One region of the Paenarthrobacter sp. OM7 genome, then DNA from elsewhere that is predicted to be linked to it. Evidence: riboswitches for the same ligand, from Rfam matches in the RefSeq annotation. Region 1 holds a riboswitch; the other holds the start of a gene.
What was found. A riboswitch is a leader RNA that binds a small molecule or an ion and turns the genes downstream of it on or off. The one in region 1 is predicted to bind glycine.
Positions count from the first base shown of each region.

Region 2: it holds a riboswitch for glycine, as region 1 does, so the genes downstream of both, gcvP (aminomethyl-transferring glycine dehydrogenase) here and gcvP (aminomethyl-transferring glycine dehydrogenase) in region 1, are expected to answer to the same signal.

Region 1 is NZ_CP123579.1:4,438,970-4,449,374, reverse strand. Features, by position in the region: gene QEH68_RS20525 (D-arabinono-1,4-lactone oxidase) at 1-807, opposite strand, end outside; gene QEH68_RS20520 (aminobutyraldehyde dehydrogenase) at 836-2,356, opposite strand; gene QEH68_RS20515 (cytosine permease) at 2,385-3,824, opposite strand; gene speB (agmatinase) at 3,821-4,843, opposite strand; gene QEH68_RS20505 (PucR family transcriptional regulator) at 5,031-6,539, shown strand; glycine riboswitch at 6,615-6,713, shown strand; gene gcvP (aminomethyl-transferring glycine dehydrogenase) at 6,863-9,715, shown strand; gene gcvT (glycine cleavage system aminomethyltransferase GcvT) at 9,727-10,405, shown strand, end outside.
Region 2 is NZ_CP123579.1:1,091,016-1,101,420, reverse strand. Features, by position in the region: gene QEH68_RS05150 (peptidoglycan bridge formation glycyltransferase FemA/FemB family protein) at 1-670, opposite strand, end outside; gene QEH68_RS05145 (peptidoglycan bridge formation glycyltransferase FemA/FemB family protein) at 785-1,873, opposite strand; gene QEH68_RS05140 (DNA/RNA non-specific endonuclease) at 1,992-2,813, opposite strand; gene QEH68_RS05135 (L-serine ammonia-lyase) at 2,852-4,264, opposite strand; gene gcvH (glycine cleavage system protein GcvH) at 4,487-4,873, opposite strand; gene gcvT (glycine cleavage system aminomethyltransferase GcvT) at 4,994-6,127, opposite strand; gene gcvP (aminomethyl-transferring glycine dehydrogenase) at 6,139-8,985, opposite strand; glycine riboswitch at 9,167-9,264, opposite strand; gene QEH68_RS05115 (TetR/AcrR family transcriptional regulator) at 9,357-9,896, opposite strand; gene QEH68_RS05110 (MFS transporter) at 9,969-10,405, shown strand, end outside.

The DNA.
Region 1 (10,405 bases):
GGCAGCTACGTTGTACCGCTTGGTGTAGCTGCGGCCACCCATGCTGTGGTCCGGGGAACCCGGCAAGTCCAGGAGTTCGCACGAGTCGTCCTCCGGGCACCACAGGAAGGAATAATGCCGGTTTTCATCAATGTCGGCCTGCCAGGTGGACGTGGTTTCCGCCCACGTGGGGTAGGTGATCTGTTCCTGCAGGTAGTAGCTGTCCTCCACGTCCAGCTCCACTTCAAGGAAGATCCCCAGAGTGCCAAGGGCTGTCTGTGCGGCGCGGAGTTCCCGCAGCTGGCCCTCGCCGATCTCCACGATCTCGCCGTAGCCGTTGATCAGCTTCACCCAGCGCAGTTTGGAGGAGAAGCTGCCCAGGTCCTTACCGGACCCGTGGGTGCTGGTGGCCAGCGCCCCTGCGATCTGCTGTTTGTCGATGTCGCCCTGGTTGCTGAGGGCCAGTCCCTTGTCCCACAGGGCATCGCCGAACGCGTTGATGGTGGTGCCGGCCAGCGCCCGGGCGCGGCGTGCCGCCCGATCAGTTCCCGTGATGGCCGACAGGCCGGACATGTCCATCAGCACGCCGCCGGTCTGGACCAGCGGCGAGGACGAGTGCCCTGAGCCCACCGCCCGCACAGGCAAGCCCTCGCGGATGGCGAAACGGACGGCGTCGAGCGCTTCTTGTTCATTCCTGGGCCGCACGGTGAAGGCGGGCGTTGCGCTCTGGTTACCGCCCCAGTTGGTCCACGTGGCGTCCGTGGTGAAGGGGGCTGTGGGAGTGGCTGCGGCCGGTGCGCCAGATCCCCGGGAAGCATGAGTGGTCATGGTGAAGCTCCGTTGCTTGTCTGAGGGCTTACGCGCCGTGGTTGATCATGACGTGCTTGGTGCGCGAGTAATCATCCAGGGCGTAGAGCGAGAGGTCGCGGCCGTAGCCGGAACCTTTGAATCCGCCCCACGGTACCTCGCACGCCAGGACAAGGTGCGCATTGACCCACACCGTGCCGAAGTCCAGCTGCTTGGGAATGCGGAGGGAAAGGCTTGAATCGCGCGTCCACACCGAGGCCGACAAACCGTAGGGACTCTCGTTCGCGCGGGTCACGGCTTCTTCGGTGCTGCTGAAGGTTTCCACAGTGACCACGGGTCCGAAGATCTCATGAATGGCGATGTGCGCGCCCGCCGGTACGTCGCTGATGACCGTGGGCTCGATGAAGTAGCCGGGACCTTCCAACGCGGAACCACCAATGGCCACGGTGTGCCCTGCCTCGCGTGCGTCAGCCAGCGATTCCTTGACCCGCTCATAGTGCGGGAGGGAGATCATGGGACCGATTTCGACGTCGTCGCCGGCATCGGGTGCGCCGACCACCAGGGTGCTGACTTCGCGAACCAGGTGTTGCGTGAACTCTTCGGCTACGGACTCGTGCACCAGGACACGGCAGGCAGCGCCGCAGTCCTGGCCGGCGTTCCAGAAGCCGGCGTTGCGTACACCGACCGCAGCGGCGCGAAGGTCGGCGTCGGGGAAGACCACAACAGGAGCCTTGCCGCCGAGTTCCAAGTGCACGCGCTTGACGGACTTCGCAGCGGTTTCAGCCACGGCCTGGCCACTGACAACGCTGCCGGTCAGGGCCACCAACGCAATGTCCGGGTGTTCCGACAGTCGCTGGCCTACAGTCCGTCCGCGGCCGGTGACGACGTTGAGGATCCCGTCAGGTATGCGCCCGGCCAGCACTTCCACCAGCTTGAGCGTGGACAAAGGGGTTTGCTCCGAGGGTTTGATGACGATGCTGTTACCGGCGGCGAGAATGGGTGCGATCTTCCAGGCAGCCATCAGCAGCGGGTAGTTCCAGGGAGTGATGACGCCGACGACGCCCACGGGTTCGCGCAGGATCACCGACGTGTGGTCCGTGGCGTAGTCACCGCCGGCCATGGAGGTCAGGGTGCGGGAGGCACCGGCCATGAAACGGAAGGTGTCGATGGTGCTGGAGACATCGTCCTCGGACACGGCGTGGGGCTTGCCGGTGTTGGCGGACTCGATGGCCTGGAACGCTTCCCGGTTCTCCTCGATGATGTTCGCAATGAGGTTCAGGACATCCGCGCGTTCCTTCGGGGTGGTGGCACCCCAGCTCTTTTGGGCCACGACGGCGGCGGCCACAGCGGCGTCTACATCATCGGCGGTGCCCGCCTGGACTGAGGCGATGACGTGCTCGGTGGCGGGATCCACGACGTCGATGGAGTGACCTGAGGATCCGGGGACAAAGGAACCGTTGATGAAGTGGCCTGTCGGAGGCAAGGGCAGGGGCAAGGGAAGCTGCTGGGGGAGTGAGGTGTGGAAGGCGTCTGAGCGTCGGACGGTGAACTGTTCGGTCTGGGTGGTCATGATGCTTCGCTTTCAGAGGAGGTGCTGGTCAGATCAGGTCTGGGGTGAGGGCAGTGGCGGGAAAGGGCGCGGCTTCTGGCTTCTTGCCAAAGACGCGGGCCGCGACGTAATAGAGGGGAGCGACAACGACGAGGCCGACGATCCAGGAGATGTCCACCCCGCCCATCGCTGCGGCCAGGGGGCCCGTGTAGATGGCGGTTGCCGAGAAGGGAACCTGGATCAGGGCGCCTGCAACGTAGGAGCCGATGGCCACCCAATTGAACCGCCCGTACACGCCGCCGTCGCGCTTGAAGAAGTCTTCAACCCGGTACTCGCCGTGGCGGAGAAGGTAGTAGTCCACCAGGTTGATGGCCGTCCACGGAACCAGGACGTACATCAGGAAGGACAGGAAGTTGGTGTAGAAGAGGATGAAGTTGTCGCGGGCAAAGAGGGCTATGGAGACGGCGACGACGAAGAGGATGATCGCGGCGATGCTGCGGGTCTTGGCCCGCGGCAACCAGGAGGGCTTGAAGGTCTGCCCGATGGTGAGGGTGCACAGGACGCCGCAGTACAGGTTCATGGCGTTTGACGCCGCGACGCCCAGGCAGAAGATGCCCACGATGATCAGCGTCCATGGCTGGAGCAGTGCGCCCAGGCTGCCGACGATTTCGACGTCGCCGGTGCTCATGGAAACGGCGAGCGTACCCACCAAGGCGCCGAGAATCATGGGGAACAGCGTTCCCAGAACACAGCCTGAGTAGGAGGCCCAGAATGCCGGAGCGGAGCCTGTGCCCTGTGGCATGTAACGGGAGTAGTCGGAGACGTAGGGTGCATAGGCCAACTGCCACAGGGCGGAGACGGAGATGGTCCCCATGAAGCCAACCCAGTTGAAGTTGCCTGTCTCCAGGAAGTTTCCGGGGAGTCCATGGACCACCAGGATCCAGCCGAACGCCAGCAGCAGGGCCAGGCCGGCAGCGACGCTGAGGACGCGCGCGTAGGCGTGGATGAGGCGGTAACCGAAAATCGTGGCAATCACACTGACGATGCCAATAATGATGATGCCGGCATCAACGCTGATCCCAGGGCTGACGGCGGCCATTGCCTCGCCGCCGAACACGAGGTTCGCTGCGAAAAATCCGACGTACATGACCACCACGATGACCACAATCAGCAGGGCTCCGAAGGAACCGAACTGGCCGCGGGTCTGGATCATCTGCGCAACCCCCAGTTGGGGGCCTTGGGCCGAGTGCAGCGCCATAAAGATGCCGCCCACCACGTTCCCGATGATGATGCCCACGATCGCCGGGACGAAGCCGAGGCCAAACACCGTGGTGGCGAGTCCGCCGGTCACGATGGTCATGATCATGATGTTGGAGCCGAACCAGATGGTGAAGAGGTCCCGGGCCTTGCCGTGGCGCTCACTGGCGGGGATCGGCTGGATGGTCTTATCCTCGAGCCTGGGTACTTCAGTGGCCGGCGCGGTGCTCATGACGCACTCCGGGAAGCTGCAGCGAGTTCACGAACACCGGTGGTGTCTGCCTTGCTGCGGTTCACCATCAGCCCCAGAAGGTCGAACACCAAGGTGGCTGCGGCAACCGTGGTGATGTCAGCGTGGTCGTACGCCGGAGCCACTTCCACGACGTCGGCGCCCACGATGTTGATGCCGTTCAGTCCGCGCAGCAGGGCGAGGAGTTCGCGGGAGTGGAGCCCGCCCATTTCCGGGGTGCCCGTGCCGGGTGCGAAGGCCGGGTCCAGGACATCAATATCGATGGACACATACACCGGGGTATCGCCCAGCCTGTCCTTGACGCGCTGGATTGCCGCCGGAACGCCGATGACGTCAAGGTCCGAGCAGCGGATGATCTGGAACCCGAACTCATGGTCGCGGAGGAAATCGTTGCGGTCATAGACCGGGCCACGGATACCCACGTGCATGGACTTGTCCTCCACGAGCAGGCCTTCTTCGAATGCGCGGCGGAAGATGGTGCCGTGCGTGATCGGCTGATCGAAGTAGGTGTCCCAGGTGTCCAAGTGGGCGTCGAAGTGCAGCAGCGCTACCGGGCCATGGACCTTGTTCAGGGCACGCAGCATGGGCAGGGCGATGGTGTGGTCGCCGCCGATGGAGATGAGCCGCTTGTCCCCGCTGAGCCCATTTCCCCCGCTGATCAGGGGCAACGCCTGCTCTTCGATCTCACGGACTGCCCGGGTGATGTCGTAGGGAGTACAGGCGATGTCACCCGCGTCCACCACTTGGGCTTCGTACACGGGTTCAACGTCGAGCTCCGGGTGATACCCGGGACGGAGGAGCCGTGAGGCCTCGCGGACTGCGGCAGGACCGAAACGGGCGCCTGGCCGGAAGGAGGTTCCGCCGTCGAACGGGACGCCGACGATAGCGATGTCGTAGTCGGGAACGCGGTCAATTTGGGGGAGACGGGCGAAAGTACCGAGGCCTGCATACCGGGGGACTTTGGTTGCGTCGACTGGGCCGATGGGCTTGTGCGTTGTCATTGACGGATCCTTGGGGTGAGGGGTGCTCGCCGTTGAGCGGGAAGTAAGTACTTCCATTCTTGGTGACGCGGATCACCTCGGATAGCGATACATTGACTACAAATAGTGGAGGCGTTTAGACGAATGTCTAAGAGCCGCCGAGTGCGGCGCAAAACCGCCGCCCACGCACAGAACCGGAGCGCAAGAGATGGCAATCACCGTGGCCGAACTCGTGGCTGAGCCGCAACTGGGGCTCACTCTTTTGGCCGGTCCGGCCGGCACGGACAACCGCATCACCTGGGCCCACACCTCGGACCTGCCCAGGCTGTGGGAGTGGGTGACGGGCGGTGAGCTCATGATGACCAATGGCCTATCCATTCCCGCGGACGCCGATGGGCAGGTGGCGCTCGCCGAGGCATTGATGGACAGCGGTGCCAGCGCGTTGGCCATCGGTGAAAAGATGCACGCGCCTCCGCTCACCCCGGAGTTTTTGGATGCATGCGACAAGCTCCCGCTGCCCCTGATCAACATCCCGTACCCATTGCCGTTCATCGCCATTGCCCGCTCGGTGGCCGAGTCTTCCTTGCTCGAAGAATCCCGTCGGTTGCGGCAGACAGCCCGCGTCTACGATCTGCTCCGCACCGCCGGAGCCTCCGAAGACCACTGGCAGAGCCTGGTCCAGCGGCTCGCGACCGAGCTCGACGCGGACTTGTTTGTGGTGGACCGCCGATGCCTCCACCCTTGGCATCCGGACGGGCAGGCACTCCCGGCGTTCCTCGCCGAGGAATGGGCCCCGCTGTCCGGGCACGTGTCCCTCGCCGGTAAGAACTTCCAGTGGCACCGCATCCGCGGCCGGCACGTGCTCACCATGGACATTCCCACGCATGCGAACGCGCTCCTGGTGGTGCTGCCCCACAACGAACCCCACCCGGACGCCGTCGTCCTCCTCCACGCCGCAACCGTGCTGGGACTCCAGCTTTCACGCATCGTGCTGTCGCTGGAAGGCCGGCATCGGTTGGCCGGCGAGTTCCTGCTGCAAGCCATGGACGGACGGTTGGGCGCAGCGGAGATGGAGAGCCGGTTGGCTGGTTTTGACGTTCCGCCACAAGGACTCCTGCTCGCCTCCATGACGGCGGACGGTGCCACAGCGGACGACGGCGGCAGGCTGGCCAACGTCCATATCGAACTATGGCGGCACGGGGTTGCGTCGGCGTCGTTGAAGCGGAACAACAGGCTCCACGTGGTGGTTTCGGCAGACGTTCCGGACAGCGTCCTGGTGCACTGCGCAGGGGAAGATGCCGCGATCGGAATCAGTGCGCCGGCTGCCGTTGCCAGCATCCAGAGGGCACTGCAGGAGTCCCTGTGGGCGCTGGGTTCTGCCCGTGCGAACGGGCTGGGGCTGGCCCGTTATGCGGAGGGACCATCGTGGCTGGGGCTCACAAGTTTCGAGGAAGGAACGGCGCTGGTCAGGCGGCTTCTGGGTCCAATTTTCGACTACGAGCAGGGGCAGGAAGGCGATCTCATCCTGACGCTGAGGACCTACTTGGACTCGCAGCGTTCGTGGCAAAAGACCGCGACAGCGTTGTTCGCGCACCGGCAGACCATCATCTACCGGATGCGCAAAATCGGCGAGCTGACGGGGCTGGACATGGGGGAAACGTCCACCGTTGCGCAGCTGTGGTTCGCGCTGCAGATCCATGAGGCGATGCATCAGTAACCACACCTTGCTTGCACTTTTTCAAAACAACCGGCTATGGTGTGAAGCGTGTCACTCATGGTGGCGCAACGCTTTTGATCTGCGGCGGGAGAGTCCTGCCGGTACATCCAGTCAGGCGCCGTAGGAGCAAATCCTCCCCAGGAATCTCTCAGGCCCATGTACCGCCGCGGTTAGGCAACTCTGGAAAGCAGTCCGGGCAACCGGGCTCACCGACGGTGCAAGCAGGCAACCATTCCTGCGGAATCTCTCAGGTCCAATACAGAGCGGGGAGGAACCCCACATCATCGTGGCGCTCATTGGGCGCCTGAATCATGGAGTTCCTCTTGACTGTTCAATCAACCCCCACCGCCTTCGCGGACCGGCACATCGGCGCCCGCCGCCAAGCCGACGTTGACACCATGCTCAAGGCCATCGGCTACGACTCTGTCGACGGCCTGGTAGACGTCGCGGTCCCCGATTCCATCCGGCAGGACACCGCCCTGAAGTTGCAGGACGCCCTCACTGAAGTCCAGGTCCTCGCCGAGTTGCGCAAACTGGCTTCCAAGAACAAAACCGCTGTCCAGATGATCGGCCAGGGCTACTACGACACCGTGACGCCCCCGGTGATCCGCCGCAACATCCTGGAAGCTCCCGCTTGGTACACGGCCTACACGCCGTACCAGCCGGAAATTTCGCAGGGCCGCCTCGAAGCGCTGCTCAACTTCCAGACCATGGTGCAGGACCTCACCGGACTTCCCGTAGCCAACGCCTCGCTGCTGGATGAAGCCACCGCCGTTGCCGAGGCCGTATTGCTGATGCGTCGGGCCAACAAGTCCAAGACGGCCAAGGACGGCAAGACCGTCCTGGACGCCGACCTCCTCCCGCAGACCATCGCGATCGTCAAGGGCCGTGCTGAGGCCCTGGGCTTCGAGGTGGAGATTGCTGACCTGTCTGCCGGTCTTCCCGATGGCGACATCAACGGCATCGTCCTGCAGCAGCCCGGCGTTTCCGGCCGGGTCTTCAACCACTCCGGCGTCATCGCCGACGCCAAGGAACGCGGTGCCCTGGTCACCGTGGCCGCTGACTTGCTGGCGCTCACCCTCATCACGCCCCCGGGCGAGCAAGGTGCGGACATCGCCGTCGGAACTGCGCAGCGCTTCGGTGTTCCGCTGTTCTTCGGCGGCCCGCACGCTGCGTACATGGCCGTTCGCGAAGGCATGGAACGTACACTTCCCGGCCGCATCGTTGGTGTTTCCAAGGACAACGCAGGCGTCCCCGCGTACCGCTTGGCGCTGCAGACCCGCGAGCAGCACATCCGCCGCGAAAAGGCCACGTCCAACATCTGCACGGCCCAGGCATTGCTCGCCATTGTCGCCTCGATGTACGCCGTCTACCATGGCCCCGAGGGCCTGAAGGCGATCGCCGAGACCGTCCACGGCCACGCACGTACGCTTGCCACCGCACTGCAGAAGGCCGGCCGCGAACTCGTCTCCGAGGCCTTCTTCGACACCATCACCGTCCGGGTCCCGGGCAAGGCCGACAAGGTCATCGCCGCCGCGGAAGCCCGCGGCATCAACCTGCGGTTCATCGACGCCGACACCGTTGGTGTCTCCGTTGATGAAACCACGACGCCGGACGTCCTCTCCGCGGTAGCCGTCGCCTTTGGCGCCGGACCCGTGGGGGACGCGGCCGGGTTTGAGCTGCCCTCTGACGTGGTCCGGACGTCCGACTTCCTGCAGCACCCGGTGTTCAACACGCATCGTTCCGAGACGCAGCTGTTGCGCTATATCCGCAAGCTGTCCGACCGGGACCTTGCTCTGGACCGCACCATGATCCCGCTGGGCTCCTGCACCATGAAGCTGAACGCCACTGCTGAAATGGAAGCCATTTCCTGGCCGGAGTTCGCCTCCATCCACCCGTTCGCTCCGGACCACCAGACTGCTGGTTGGCGGGAACTGATTGAGGATCTGGAAGCTGACCTCACGGAGATCACGGGCTATGACCAGGTCTCCATCCAGCCGAACGCCGGTTCCCAGGGTGAGCTCGCAGGTCTGCTGGCAATCCGCGGCTACCACCTGTCCCGCGGTGATGAGCAGCGCACTGTCTGCCTCATCCCGGCGTCGGCCCACGGCACCAATGCAGCGTCTGCTGTGCTGGCGGGCATGAAGGTAGTGGTGGTGGCCACGGCTGCTGACGGCACCATCGATCACGCGGACCTGACCGCCAAGATTGAAGCCAACAAGGACGTCCTGTCCTGCATCATGATCACCTACCCGTCCACGCACGGTGTGTACGACGCCGACGTTCGCGAGGTGTGCGACGCGATCCACGCAGCCGGCGGCCAGGTCTACGTTGACGGCGCAAACCTGAACGCACTGGTTGGCTTGGCACAGCCGGGCAAGTTCGGCGGCGACGTGTCCCACCTGAACCTGCACAAGACCTTCTGCATCCCGCACGGCGGTGGCGGACCGGGCGTGGGCCCGGTTGCTGCCAAGGCACACCTCGCACCGTTCATGCCCGGTGACGCGAACAAGGCTGCGCACGAGCCTGGTCATGGTGTCGCGATTTCCGCCTCACGTTACGGCTCTGCCGGTGTACTGCCGATTTCCTGGGCGTATGTGAAGCTCATGGGTGGGCAGGGGCTGACGGAAGCTACCAAGTCGGCCCTGCTTGCAGCCAACTATGTTGCTTCCCGCCTGGATGAGCACTTCCCCATCCTTTACACGGGTGAGGGCGGGCTCGTGGCCCACGAGTGCATCCTTGACCTCCGCGAACTGACCTCCCGCACAGGTGTCACGGCCGAAGACGTGGCCAAGCGGCTGATCGACTTCGGCTTCCACGCCCCCACCCTGGCGTTCCCGGTTGCCGGCACGTTGATGGTGGAGCCGACGGAGTCCGAGGACCTCGTGGAGATTGACCGCTTCATCGAAGCCATGATCACCATCCGCGCCGAGATTGAGCAGGTGGCCAGCGGTGATTTCACCGTTGAGAACTCGCCGCTGCGCAACGCGCCGCACACGGCTGCCGCCGTCGTGAATTCCGGCTGGGACCGGGATTACCCGCGCGAGCAGGCCGCCTTCCCGGTCCACCACCTGAAGCAGGACAAGTACTTCCCGCCGGTAGGCAGGATCGACGGCGCCGCCGGTGACCGGAATCTTGTGTGCTCCTGCCCTCCGCTCGAAGACTTCGAAAACTAAGGACTCCCGACATGTCTGAGAACTACACCGCTCTCTACGAGCAGCATAAAAAGGCCGGTGCATCCTTCACGGACTTCGGCGGCTGGCAGATGCCCCTGAAGTACGAGTCCGAACTCGCCGAACACCACGCAGTCCGCAAGTCCGCGGGCTTGTTCGACCTCTCCCACATGGGTGAAGTCTGGGTGTCCGGCCCGGACGCTGCGGCCTTCCTGGATTACGCGCTGGTAGGCAAGCTGTCCGCGATCGCCGTGGGCAAAGCGAAGTACTCGCTGATCTGCAACACCGACGGCGGCATCATCGACGACCTCATTACCTACCGTCGACCCTCTCCTGAGGACGGCGCGGACAAGTACCTGGTGGTCCCCAATGCGGGCAACGCCAAGGTGGTCGCCGCGGCGCTGCTGAAGCGCGCGGCCGGTTTCGACGTCGTCGTTGAGGACGTTTCTGCCGAGACGTCACTGATCGCGGTGCAGGGCCCGAACGCCGAAGCCATCCTGCTGACCCTGGTTCCCACCGATCAGCACGCGCTGGTCACCGATCTGAAGTACTACGCTGCGGTTGAGGTTGGGCTGACGTTCGACGGCGGCACCCAGGACCTGCTGCTGGCCCGCACCGGCTACACCGGCGAAGACGGCTTCGAAATCTACGTCCCGAACCTCGACGCCCCGGGCCTCTGGGAAGCATTGCTCG
Region 2 (10,405 bases), 1.4 Mb from region 1:
CGTAGTACTCGCGTTCGCGGTACGTGAAGCCCTTCTCATCTCCAGCGGTACTCAGCGCGTCGTAGAACTCATCCAGCGTTTCCAGCGTGGCCTGTTCCAGGTACACACCGTTCTTCTCGGCTTTACGGATGGCCTTGCGGGTGCGGTAGTTCATGCCCATGATGAGCTCTTCGGAATCAGCAATCCCGTTGAGCTGTTTGACGAACATCCAGTTGATGTTGGCGAAGTTCATGTCGAAGCCTTGGTGCTTGAAGCCCAAACCCTCGAATTCCTTCAGCAGGGGACGGTTGTCCTCCACCTCGGGGTGCTCTGCGCCCTCTTCGTCGCGCGCGATGTACCGGATGTTGGGTGAGATCCGCAGTTCAGCGGCCTTCTTCGAGGCTGCATGCTTTTTCAACTGCTCGACGACGAAGCGCACCACTGTGGGGTCGCTGTAGTCCATCAGTGGTCCCTTGGCGCAGTCTACGATCTTGTAGCCCAGGCGGTTGGACGAGTAGACGAGTTTTCCCGCAGCGATCAGGCTGCCGCCCTGCATGACCCCGAAGAGTTCCACTTCCTGGCCACGGGCACGCTGGAATCGCGTGAGGTCCATGGACTGGATGAAGCTTCCCTGTGGGTGTCCCTTGGCAAAGGTCTCGAAATCAGCGTCACTGAGAATCACGAATTCCATGGCGGTTCCAGCCTCAATCGGAGTCAAAGAAATTTCCTCACCTAAATGTAGATTTGCACCCGTTGGTGGCAGGGGCGGGCCTGAAGTTGCTTGGCTTGCGGGCTGCGGTGGCCGTCAGTAGAACTGGCCGCCGGTGCGCATGGTCTCGAGTCGGCGGAAGATGCGTTCCGCACCCTTGAGCCAAAGTTTGTAGCGGACAGGTCCCAGGACGAGGTCGTAGCAGCCCACAAAGTCCGTGACGGTTTTGGTGAAGCTTGTCTTGAACGATCCAAGGCCGTAGAGCGGGTGGCTCTTGTCCTTAATCCTTGCGGCAGGCGGCGTACCGCAGAAGTCGTACTCCACGCAGCCGAGCTCCTGCATGCGCTGGATCGCTGCCCACTGGACCAGATGTGAGTCGCCGTACTGCTTGCGGTTCTGGGTGGATCCGCCGTCCTTGTAGGTGGCCTTGGAGCCGTAGTTGATGACGAAAGCCCCCACGCTCGGTGCCCCATCCTCGTAGACGAAGAAGAAGTGGCCCTGGCCCCGGCTGCAGAACTCTTCCCAAAACTTTGCGTAGTACTCGTAGCTCCGCAGTGGCATGGCGCCTTTAGCGTCCATGGTGTTCCGCATGAGGGCGTAAAGCTTGCGATAGCTGTCCTCGCCGGGCTCTCCCTGCACAACCTCGCAGCCTTCGCGCTGCGCCCTGCGGACCGCATTCCGGGCGCGCGAGGAAATGCTGCGGAGGACCTCGTTGGCGGGCGCCGAGATGTCCAACAGCGCGGTGGAATCGTTGGACTGGATGTTGGGCGCCTTGACCAGTCCTGCGGCCTTGAGTTGTGCTGCAACCTCTGGCGATTCAACGATGTCCGGCTCGATCTTGATGGTGAAGACGTTCATCTTCTGCTCCTTGGCCAGGGTGGAGATGGCCTTGAGCAAGGGGCTGATGTCATCCACGGCGGCAGCGTCCGGCCCCTTGATCAGGTACCAAAGCCGGCCCAGGACCGGGAACTTCTTCTCCAGGAGCAGGTTGTAGCTGGTGTAATCGGCGGTCTCCACCACCAGGCGGCGGACCAGCCAGCCGTTGCCGTCCTTGACGGCGGCGTAGGCGTCCGACTGCAGCATGTTGCCGCCGTTCGGATTGGCCGTGACGTGCTTGTCCCAGTTGTCGATTTCCTCGGCGGTGGCAAAGCGGGCGGTAAATTCTCGCAAGGTGGCCGTGTCCAATCTCAGGGGTTTGGTGCAGTGTTCAAAAGCGTGGTGCGCATGCGGACATGCAGCCCCAAGTCTATCGGGCCGGGAAAAATCTGTTGGTTGACGGGCAAACCCACAGTCCTGAGGTTGCCTACAACCTGATCTGGTCCGCGCTATCCAGCTGGATCGCCTTCGGCTGCCTGCCCAGTTCCCGCTGGCCGCTGACGAGCCGGTCCGCGTTGGTGAGCCTGCTGAGGCTCAGTCCTGTCAGGTCTGCTATCTGACCAATAGGAACCTGGAAAGTCCGGAACGGTCCCAGTGGAGGTGGCTCCCCCTCCAGAAGCTTCTGGTTGATGGCCCTCTTCAGTTCCACTTTGCCCAGCAGCGGCGACTGGTCAAGGACGAACCCCACGGCGGCCAGCTTGGCGTCGTTGGTCCAGGCCGCGATCTTCCAGAACTTTCGCGGGATCTGAACGCCCCGGTATGGCTGATCATCGTCAAGGAAGACGGGCCCGGTGAAAACACTGAGCTTGGCGTCGTGGGCATCGGCATGGCTCAGCACGTGATCCTCGAGGCCCACCCACAGCTCTTTGCCTTGGTTGAAGTCATCCACCTGCGGCGCAGCGTTGGTGAATGCAAACGTGTCCTGGTTGGCTTTCTTGGCCGTGGCCGCATCTCCCCACACCGGGTCCAGGCGTCTCACCAAGTGGCCGCGGTCGAACGCGTTGTTCTTGTAGACGTCCGGGCCTGCCTGCTGTTCCCTGGGAATCCTGTCGTCGAAATGCCAGGTGCCCTCACGGGCCAGTGGGTTCAGTTCCTTGCCGTGAATGTTGACCCCCACGATCGCCGCGAGTTTCCGGGCAGCCCGGAAACGCACGGAGAAGTGGACGTAGTCCAAAAGAATCGTCGTTGCCGACGGACTGGGCAGCTCGAGGCGTGCCCGCAAAAAATCCCTGTCGTATCCCCCGCTCATGGATACAGCATGGCACTAGGCACTGACAGTAAACAGACTCAGCATTCGACGACGTTGACGGCGAGGCCGCCCATCGCGGTTTCCTTGTACTTATGGGACATGTCCTTGCCCGTTTCCCGCATGGTCACGATCACCTCATCCAGGGACACCCGGTGCGTCCCATCACCCCACAACGCCATCTTCGCGGCGTTGATAGCCTTCGCCGCCGCGATCGCGTTCCGCTCAATACACGGAATCTGCACCAACCCGCCGATCGGATCACACGTCAGCCCCAGGTTGTGTTCCATCGCGATCTCCGCGGCGTTCTCCACCTGACCCGGCGTACCACCCATCACCTCAGCCAACCCGGCAGCAGCCATCGACGACGCCGACCCCACCTCACCCTGGCAGCCCACCTCAGCCCCCGAAATGGAGGCCTGTTCCTTGTACAACACACCCACAGCACCGGCAGTGAGCAGGAACTTCACCACCACATCATCCCGATCCTCCTGGGAGGCCTGATCCATGCCCGGGGCATAATTCAACGCGTAATACAGCACCGCCGGAATGATCCCCGCAGCACCATTGGTCGGCGCCGTGACCACCCGGCCACCCGAGGCGTTCTCCTCATTGACGGCCAGGGCGATCAGGTTCACCCACTCCTGCCAATACTTCGGATCGTTCCGGTCCTTGTCCTCCTTCAGCAGCCGCTCCAACCAGTCAGGAGCACGACGCCGGACCCTCAACCCACCGGGCAACACACCCTCACGCTTCAAACTCGTTTCAACACAGGCTTCCATCACATGCCAGATATGCAGCAAACCCTCCCGGATCTCCTCCTCCGACCGGGACGCCCGCTCGTTGATGAACATGATGTCGCTGATCCCCAAACCCTTGGACGCACACCGGCCCAACAACTCCGCCGCCGTCCGGAACGGCAACGGCAACTCCTTCTTCGACTCCTCCAACTCCTGCTGTGCAGCGTTCTCCTCACCCTCCCGGACAATGAACCCGCCACCGACCGAAAAGAACGTCGCCTCCCGCAAGGTGTTTCCCTCAGCGTCGGCCACGGCGAACTTCATCCCGTTCGTATGCCGCGGCAACACCGTCAACGGATGCAACACCATATCCTCCACCGCATACGGCAGCTCCACACCTTCACCGGACGCACCGGCCAGGTTGAGCTTCCCCGTCTCCGCGATAGCGGCCAACCGCGCTTCCACCTCATCAGGCAGAATGAGCTCGGGGTGGTACCCCTCCAAGCCCAACAGTGTGGCAGTCATGGTCCCGTGGCCACGTCCCGTCGCAGCCAACGAGCCGTACAGATCAACCCGCAACGAGGCCACCGAGCTCAGGACACCAGCGTCCTTCAGCTCACCGGCGAACACAGCAGCAGCGCGCATCGGTCCCACAGTATGGGAGCTCGACGGGCCAATACCCACGGAAAAAAGATCGAAAACACCAACAGCCATGGTCGGGATTCCTTAATACAGTTTGAAACGGTCCGGCAGATGGTCCTGCCGGATGGCCTCCCCCGCTTGTGGCGGAGATCGACCGAAGCACGACGCCGGATGGCCCCCAAAGGCGGCAACCCGGCGTCGCAAATTATTCAGTTACTACATTCCCACGCTACGCCACTGGATGCGTGCCTGGGTTGCCCCATGGAACGGGCGGCATTCCCCGATTGGAGGAACCTAGGAGAGGTCTCCGCCATTCTTGGAGGCGTATTCCTCGGCCGAGAGCAGCGGGCCGTCGGACTCAGCAGCGACCTTGAAGAGCCAACCGGCACCATAGGGGTCATTGTTGATCAGGGCGGGGTCGCCGACAACAGCGTCGTTGATCTCGGTGACCTCACCGGTAACGGGCGAGTACAGGTCCGAGACGGACTTGGTGGACTCAACTTCGCCGCAGGTCTCGCCGGCGGTCACGGAAGAACCAACCTCGGGGAGGTCAACATACACAATGTCACCCAGTGCGTCGGTGGCAACCTCGGAGATGCCAACGGACACGAGGTTTCCTTCGCCGCGGGAGACCCACTCGTGCTCGTCGGAGTACTGAAGTTCGGGCGCTACTTTGGGCATTCTGTTTCCTTACTATGGTTGGTCAAAACTATGGCTGGGTCGGAGATAAGGCCCCGAATACTTCGGCAGGTGGCCCCCAGCACCTTAGCGGCTCACGAAGGGCTGGCAGGCAGACCCGGCTTATTTTTGGCGCTTGTAGAACGGCAGCGCGACGACTTCGAACGGCTCGCTCTTACCGCGCAGGTCAATGTCCAGGGCGGTACCAAGCTCTGAATGCTCGACGTCGACATAGGCCAACGCTACCGGGTAACCGAGCGTCGGGCTCGGCTGGCCGGACGTGACTTCGCCAACCACTGCGCCGTCCTTGAGGACCGGGTAGTGTCCGCGTCCGGCGCGACGCCCCAGGCCCTTGAGGCCAACGAGCTTGCGCCCGCTGGTGGAGCCGGCACCGTCGGCCTTCAACGCCGCGAGTGCGTCCTTGCCAACGAAGTCGCCTTCCTTGGACAGAGCCACCACGGGCCCGAGCCCTGCTGCGAAGGGGTTGCCTTCACGGGAGAGCTCGTTGCCGTAGAGGGGCATGCCGGCTTCGAGGCGGAGGGAATCGCGGGAAGCGAGGCCTGCCGGGGTAAGTTCGCCTTCTTCAGCGGCGTCGGCGATGGCCTGCCAGAGGGCGGCTGCGGAGTCGTTGGCAACGAAGATCTCAAAACCGTCTTCGCCGGTGTAGCCGGTGCGGGCCAGCAGGAGTTCCTGAGTGCCGCCGTCGACCGTGAACGGGACATCAACCGCCGCGTAGTACTTCAGTTCAGTGACCAGTGCGTGCTGTTCAGCCGGCACAAGGCGGAGGAGGATCGCTTCGGCCAGCGGCCCCTGAACAGCAATCAACGAGGTCTCCGCGGAAGCGTCTTCAACAACGACGTCGAACCCGGCGGCGCGTTCCAGCAGTGCTGAAGCAACAACCGCAGCATTGCCGGCGTTCGGAACCACCAGGAACTTCTGGTCACCCCGCCGGTACGTGATGAGGTCATCGATGATGCCGCCGTCTTCCTGGCAGATCAGCGAGTATTTGGCCTTGCCCACAGCCATGGCGGAGATCTTCCCCACCAGCGCGTAGTCAAGGAACGCTGCGGCCTCTGGACCGGTGACCCAGACTTCACCCATGTGGGAGAGATCGAACAAGCCCGCGGACTTGCGGACTGCGTGGTGCTCGGCCAACTCGGACGAGTACTTCAGCGGCATCTGCCAGCCACCGAAGTCGGTGAAGGACGCGCCGAGCTTCTTGTGCTCTTCGTAGAGCGCGGTGTAGTTCTCAGACATGGAGTCAGTCCTTAGTTCTCAAAATCTTCGATCGGCGGGCACGAGCAGACCAGGTTGCGGTCACCGGCTGCGCCGTCGATGCGGCCGACGGGCGGGAAGTACTTGTCCTGCTTGAGGTGGTGGACCGGGAAGGCGGCCTGCTCGCGCGGGTACGCCCGGTCCCAATCAGAACTTACGACGGCAGCAGCCGTGTGGGGTGCCTTGCGCAGCGGCGAGTTCTCTACCGTGAATTCGCCGTGGGCAACCTGGTCGATTTCCTTGCGGATGGTGATCATGGCTTCGATGAAGCGGTCGATCTCCACGAGGTCCTCGGACTCCGTCGGCTCCACCATCAACGTGCCGGCAACCGGGAACGCCAGGGTGGGGGCGTGGAAGCCGAAGTCGATCAGGCGCTTGGCCACGTCCTCAGCGGTGACGCCGGTCTTGGCCGTCAGTTCACGAAGGTCCAGGATGCACTCGTGGGCCACGAGTCCGCCTTCGCCGGTGTAAAGCACCGGGAAGTGGTCGTTGAGACGGGATGCGATGTAGTTTGCAGCTAGCAGGGCCGACTTGGTTGCTTCCGTCAGTCCCTGGCCACCCATGAGCTTCACGTAGGCCCAGGAAATAGGCAGGACACCGGCGGAACCGAAGCGGGATGCGGAGATCGGGACGTCGTTGCCCTCGGTCCAGGAGGCTGCATCGCCTGGCATGAACGGTGCGAGGTGTGCCTTGGCAGCAACCGGGCCCACGCCCGGTCCGCCGCCGCCGTGCGGGATGCAGAAGGTCTTGTGCAGGTTCAGGTGGGACACGTCGCCGCCGAACTTGCCCGGCTGTGCAAGGCCAACGAGTGCATTGAGGTTTGCGCCATCAATGTAGACCTGGCCGCCGGCCTCGTGGATGGCGTCGCAGACCTCGCGGACGTCGGCGTCGTACACGCCGTGCGTGGAGGGGTAGGTGATCATGATGGCCGAGAGGGCATCCCGGTGCGCTTCGATCTTGTTCTTGAGGTCAACGTGGTCGATGGTGCCGTCAGGCGCCGTAGCAACAACTACCACCTTCATGCCGGCCAGCACTGCCGAGGCAGCGTTGGTGCCGTGGGCAGAAGCGGGGATGAGGCAAACATTGCGCTGCTCGTCGCCGCGGGACAGGTGGTAGCCGCGGATCGCCAGCAGACCTGCCAGTTCACCCTGGGAACCGGCGTTCGGCTGAATGGAGACCTGGTCATATCCGGTGATCTCGGTCAGCTGCGCCTCAAGGTCGGTGATGAGTTCACGCCAGCCCTCGGTCTGGGAATCCGGAGCGAACGGGTGGATGGAGGCAAACTCCGGCCAGGAAATGGCTTCCATTTCAGCGGTGGCGTTCAGCTTCATGGTGCAGGAACCCAGCGGGATCATGGTGCGGTCCAGAGCAAGGTCCCGGTCCGAGAGCTTGCGGATATAGCGCAACAGCTGCGTCTCGGAACGATGCGTATTGAATACCGGATGCTGCAGGAAGTCGCTGGTGCGCTCCACGGAAGCCTCAAGAGCGAAGCCTTCAGCGGCTTCGGAAAGCGAAGCTCCGAAGACATCAAGGAGACCGCCGACAATCTCGGACGTAGTGGTTTCATCAACAGAGATGCCAACCGTGTCAGCGTCGACGCCGCGCAGGTTGATGCCCTTGGCCTCGGCGGCGGCGACGATCTCGCCTGCCTTGCCGGGAACGCGGACGGTGATGGTGTCGAAGAAGGATCCGTGCAGGACCTCGACGCCAGCAGCCTTCAGTGACGCTGCCAGGGTGCGGGCGTGGCCGTGCGCGGTTTCAGCGATCGCCTTGAGGCCCTCGGGGCCGTGGTAAACGGCGTACATCGAGGCCACGATGGCCAGCAGCGCCTGCGCGGTACAGATGTTGGACGTGGCCTTCTCGCGGCGGATGTGCTGCTCGCGGGTCTGCAGCGCCAAGCGGTAGGCGGGGACACCGGCGTCGTCCTTGGAAACGCCCACCAGACGGCCCGGCATGGAACGCTCCAGGCCCTTTTGGACCGCCATGTAGGCGGCGTGCGGGCCGCCGAAGAACAGCGGAACACCCAGACGCTGCGCGGATCCAACGGCGATGTCCGCGCCCTGCTCGCCCGGAGGGGTGATGAGAGTGAGGGACAGGAGGTCGGCAGCGACCGTCACCAGCGCGCCACGCTCCTTGGCCTCGGCGATCACAGCTGAGTGATCGAAGACGCGGCCGGAAACACCGGGCTGCTGGAGGACGACTCCGTTGATGTCACCTTCCGGGAGACCGAGCGAGAGGTCAGCAACCTCGACCTCAAAGCCGAGAGCCTCAGCGCGGCCCTTCACAATGGCGATGGTCTGCGGGAGGCAGTCTGCGTCGAGGACGGTCTTGCCATCCCGTGCACCTGCGTTCTTATTGGCCCTGCGCATCATCAGGACGGCCTCGGCCACGGCCGTGGCTTCGTCCAGCAGGGAGGCGTTGGCGATCGGGAGGCCAACCAGATCCTGGACCATGGTCTGGAAGTTCAGGAGAGCCTCGAGACGGCCTTGGGAGATTTCCGGCTGGTACGGGGTATAGGCGGTGTACCAGGCCGGGGACTCAAGGATGTTACGGCGGATCACCGGCGGCGTCACGGTATCGAAGTAGCCCTGGCCGATCATCTGGACAGCGGTCTTGTTCTTGGACGCAAGCTTGCGGAGCTCGGCCAGAACCTCAACTTCGCTCAAAGCGTTCTGCAGGGTGAGGGCGACGTCCTGCCGGATGTCGTTCGGGACGGCGGTGTCCACCAGCGAATCAACGGTGTCGTAGCCGACGGACTTGAGCATGGTCTCAATGTCGGCTTGGCGGCGGGCGCCAATATGCCGATCAACGAAGGTGGTGGAGGCAGAACTAACCGTCACGAAGGAACTCCATTACTTGGGCGGCGTTTGGGTACGCCACAGCGGCTGGGTTCCTCCCCGCTCTGTATTGGACCTGAGAGTTTCCGCGCGTTGCGTGAACAACCATCGCTTGCACCGTCGGTGAGCACAGCACTCTTTCACCCTTGAGGTGGGCAGAATGCCTGCTGCTTTCCAGAGTTGCCTCGCCGCGGCGGTGCGTGGGCCTGAGAGATTCCTGGGGAGGGTTTGCTCCTACGGCGCCTGCATCACATGCTTGCAGGACTCTCCCGCCGCAGATCAAAGGCATTTTCAGTTATGTATGACCCCGATCAGGGCAGGCCACAGGGGTTAATTGTCCTACGTCACGGTCGCCGCCGCAAATGGACTGCCCGTTACTTCCTCAGCCGCTCGAGGACACTGAGCAGGATTTCGACGTCGGCCTCCCGCCCGACATTGCCGCCCTCTTGCCCGCCCTCGAACATCGCGTTGAAATAGAGCCCGTCACCCATGTAACTGACTGCCTTGGCAACCTCTGGGCCGACGTCCTCGGCGAGCACGTCCAGCCACCGCTGTTGAATGGCGGCGAATCTGCGACGCGTTTCCTCGTGGGCCACTTCAGCCAATCTGGTGACGGCAACAAAAGCCCGGTCCATCGGCGTGTCCGCCCAGAGCGAGGAGCGAATGAAGTAGGCGGCGGAACCATCGGGCGACGCCTTCATCAGCTCCGTGTCCTCGTCGGCCAAGAGATCCAGCCGTTCAAGCAGGGCCGTGATCAGTGCTTCCTTATTGGGGAAGTGGTAGAGCAGCCCACCTTTGGACACCCCTGCGCGCTTGGCAACGGCGTCGAGCGTGGCAGCTCGCTCCCCCACCTCGATGAGGAGGGCTTCGAAAGCATCCAGGACGGCGTCCCGGGCAACTGGTTTTCGTGGCATGCGTCCATCATTCCCTAAAGGCTCGCCGGGTTGTATTTGAAACTGTACCGTCTGGACGGTATAGTAAATGACATGTACTCGCCGTCCTCAACCCAAGCACCCCGTTCCGCTCGTCCCGATATGGGCCAGGCAGCACCGTGGCGCGATTGGACGGCACTGGCACTCCTGATGTTCCCGGTGCTGCTGGTGGCCGTCGACAACACCGCGCTCACCTTCGCCCTGCCCGAGATCGCCCGATCCCTGGACGTGGGCGGCGTTCAGCTGCTGTGGATTGTTGACGCCTATCCCCTGGTCCTCGCCGCACTGCTCGTCTCCATGGGCAACCTCGGTGACAGAATCGGACGACGGCGGCTGCTGCTGATCGGCAGCACGGGGTTCGCAGCGGTTTCGGCTGCTACGGCATTCGCGCCTTCCGCTGAATGGCTCATTGCCGGACGCGCGGGCCTTGGTGTCTTCGGCGCCATGCTGATGCCCTCAACACTGTCCCTGATCCGGAACATCTTCACCGA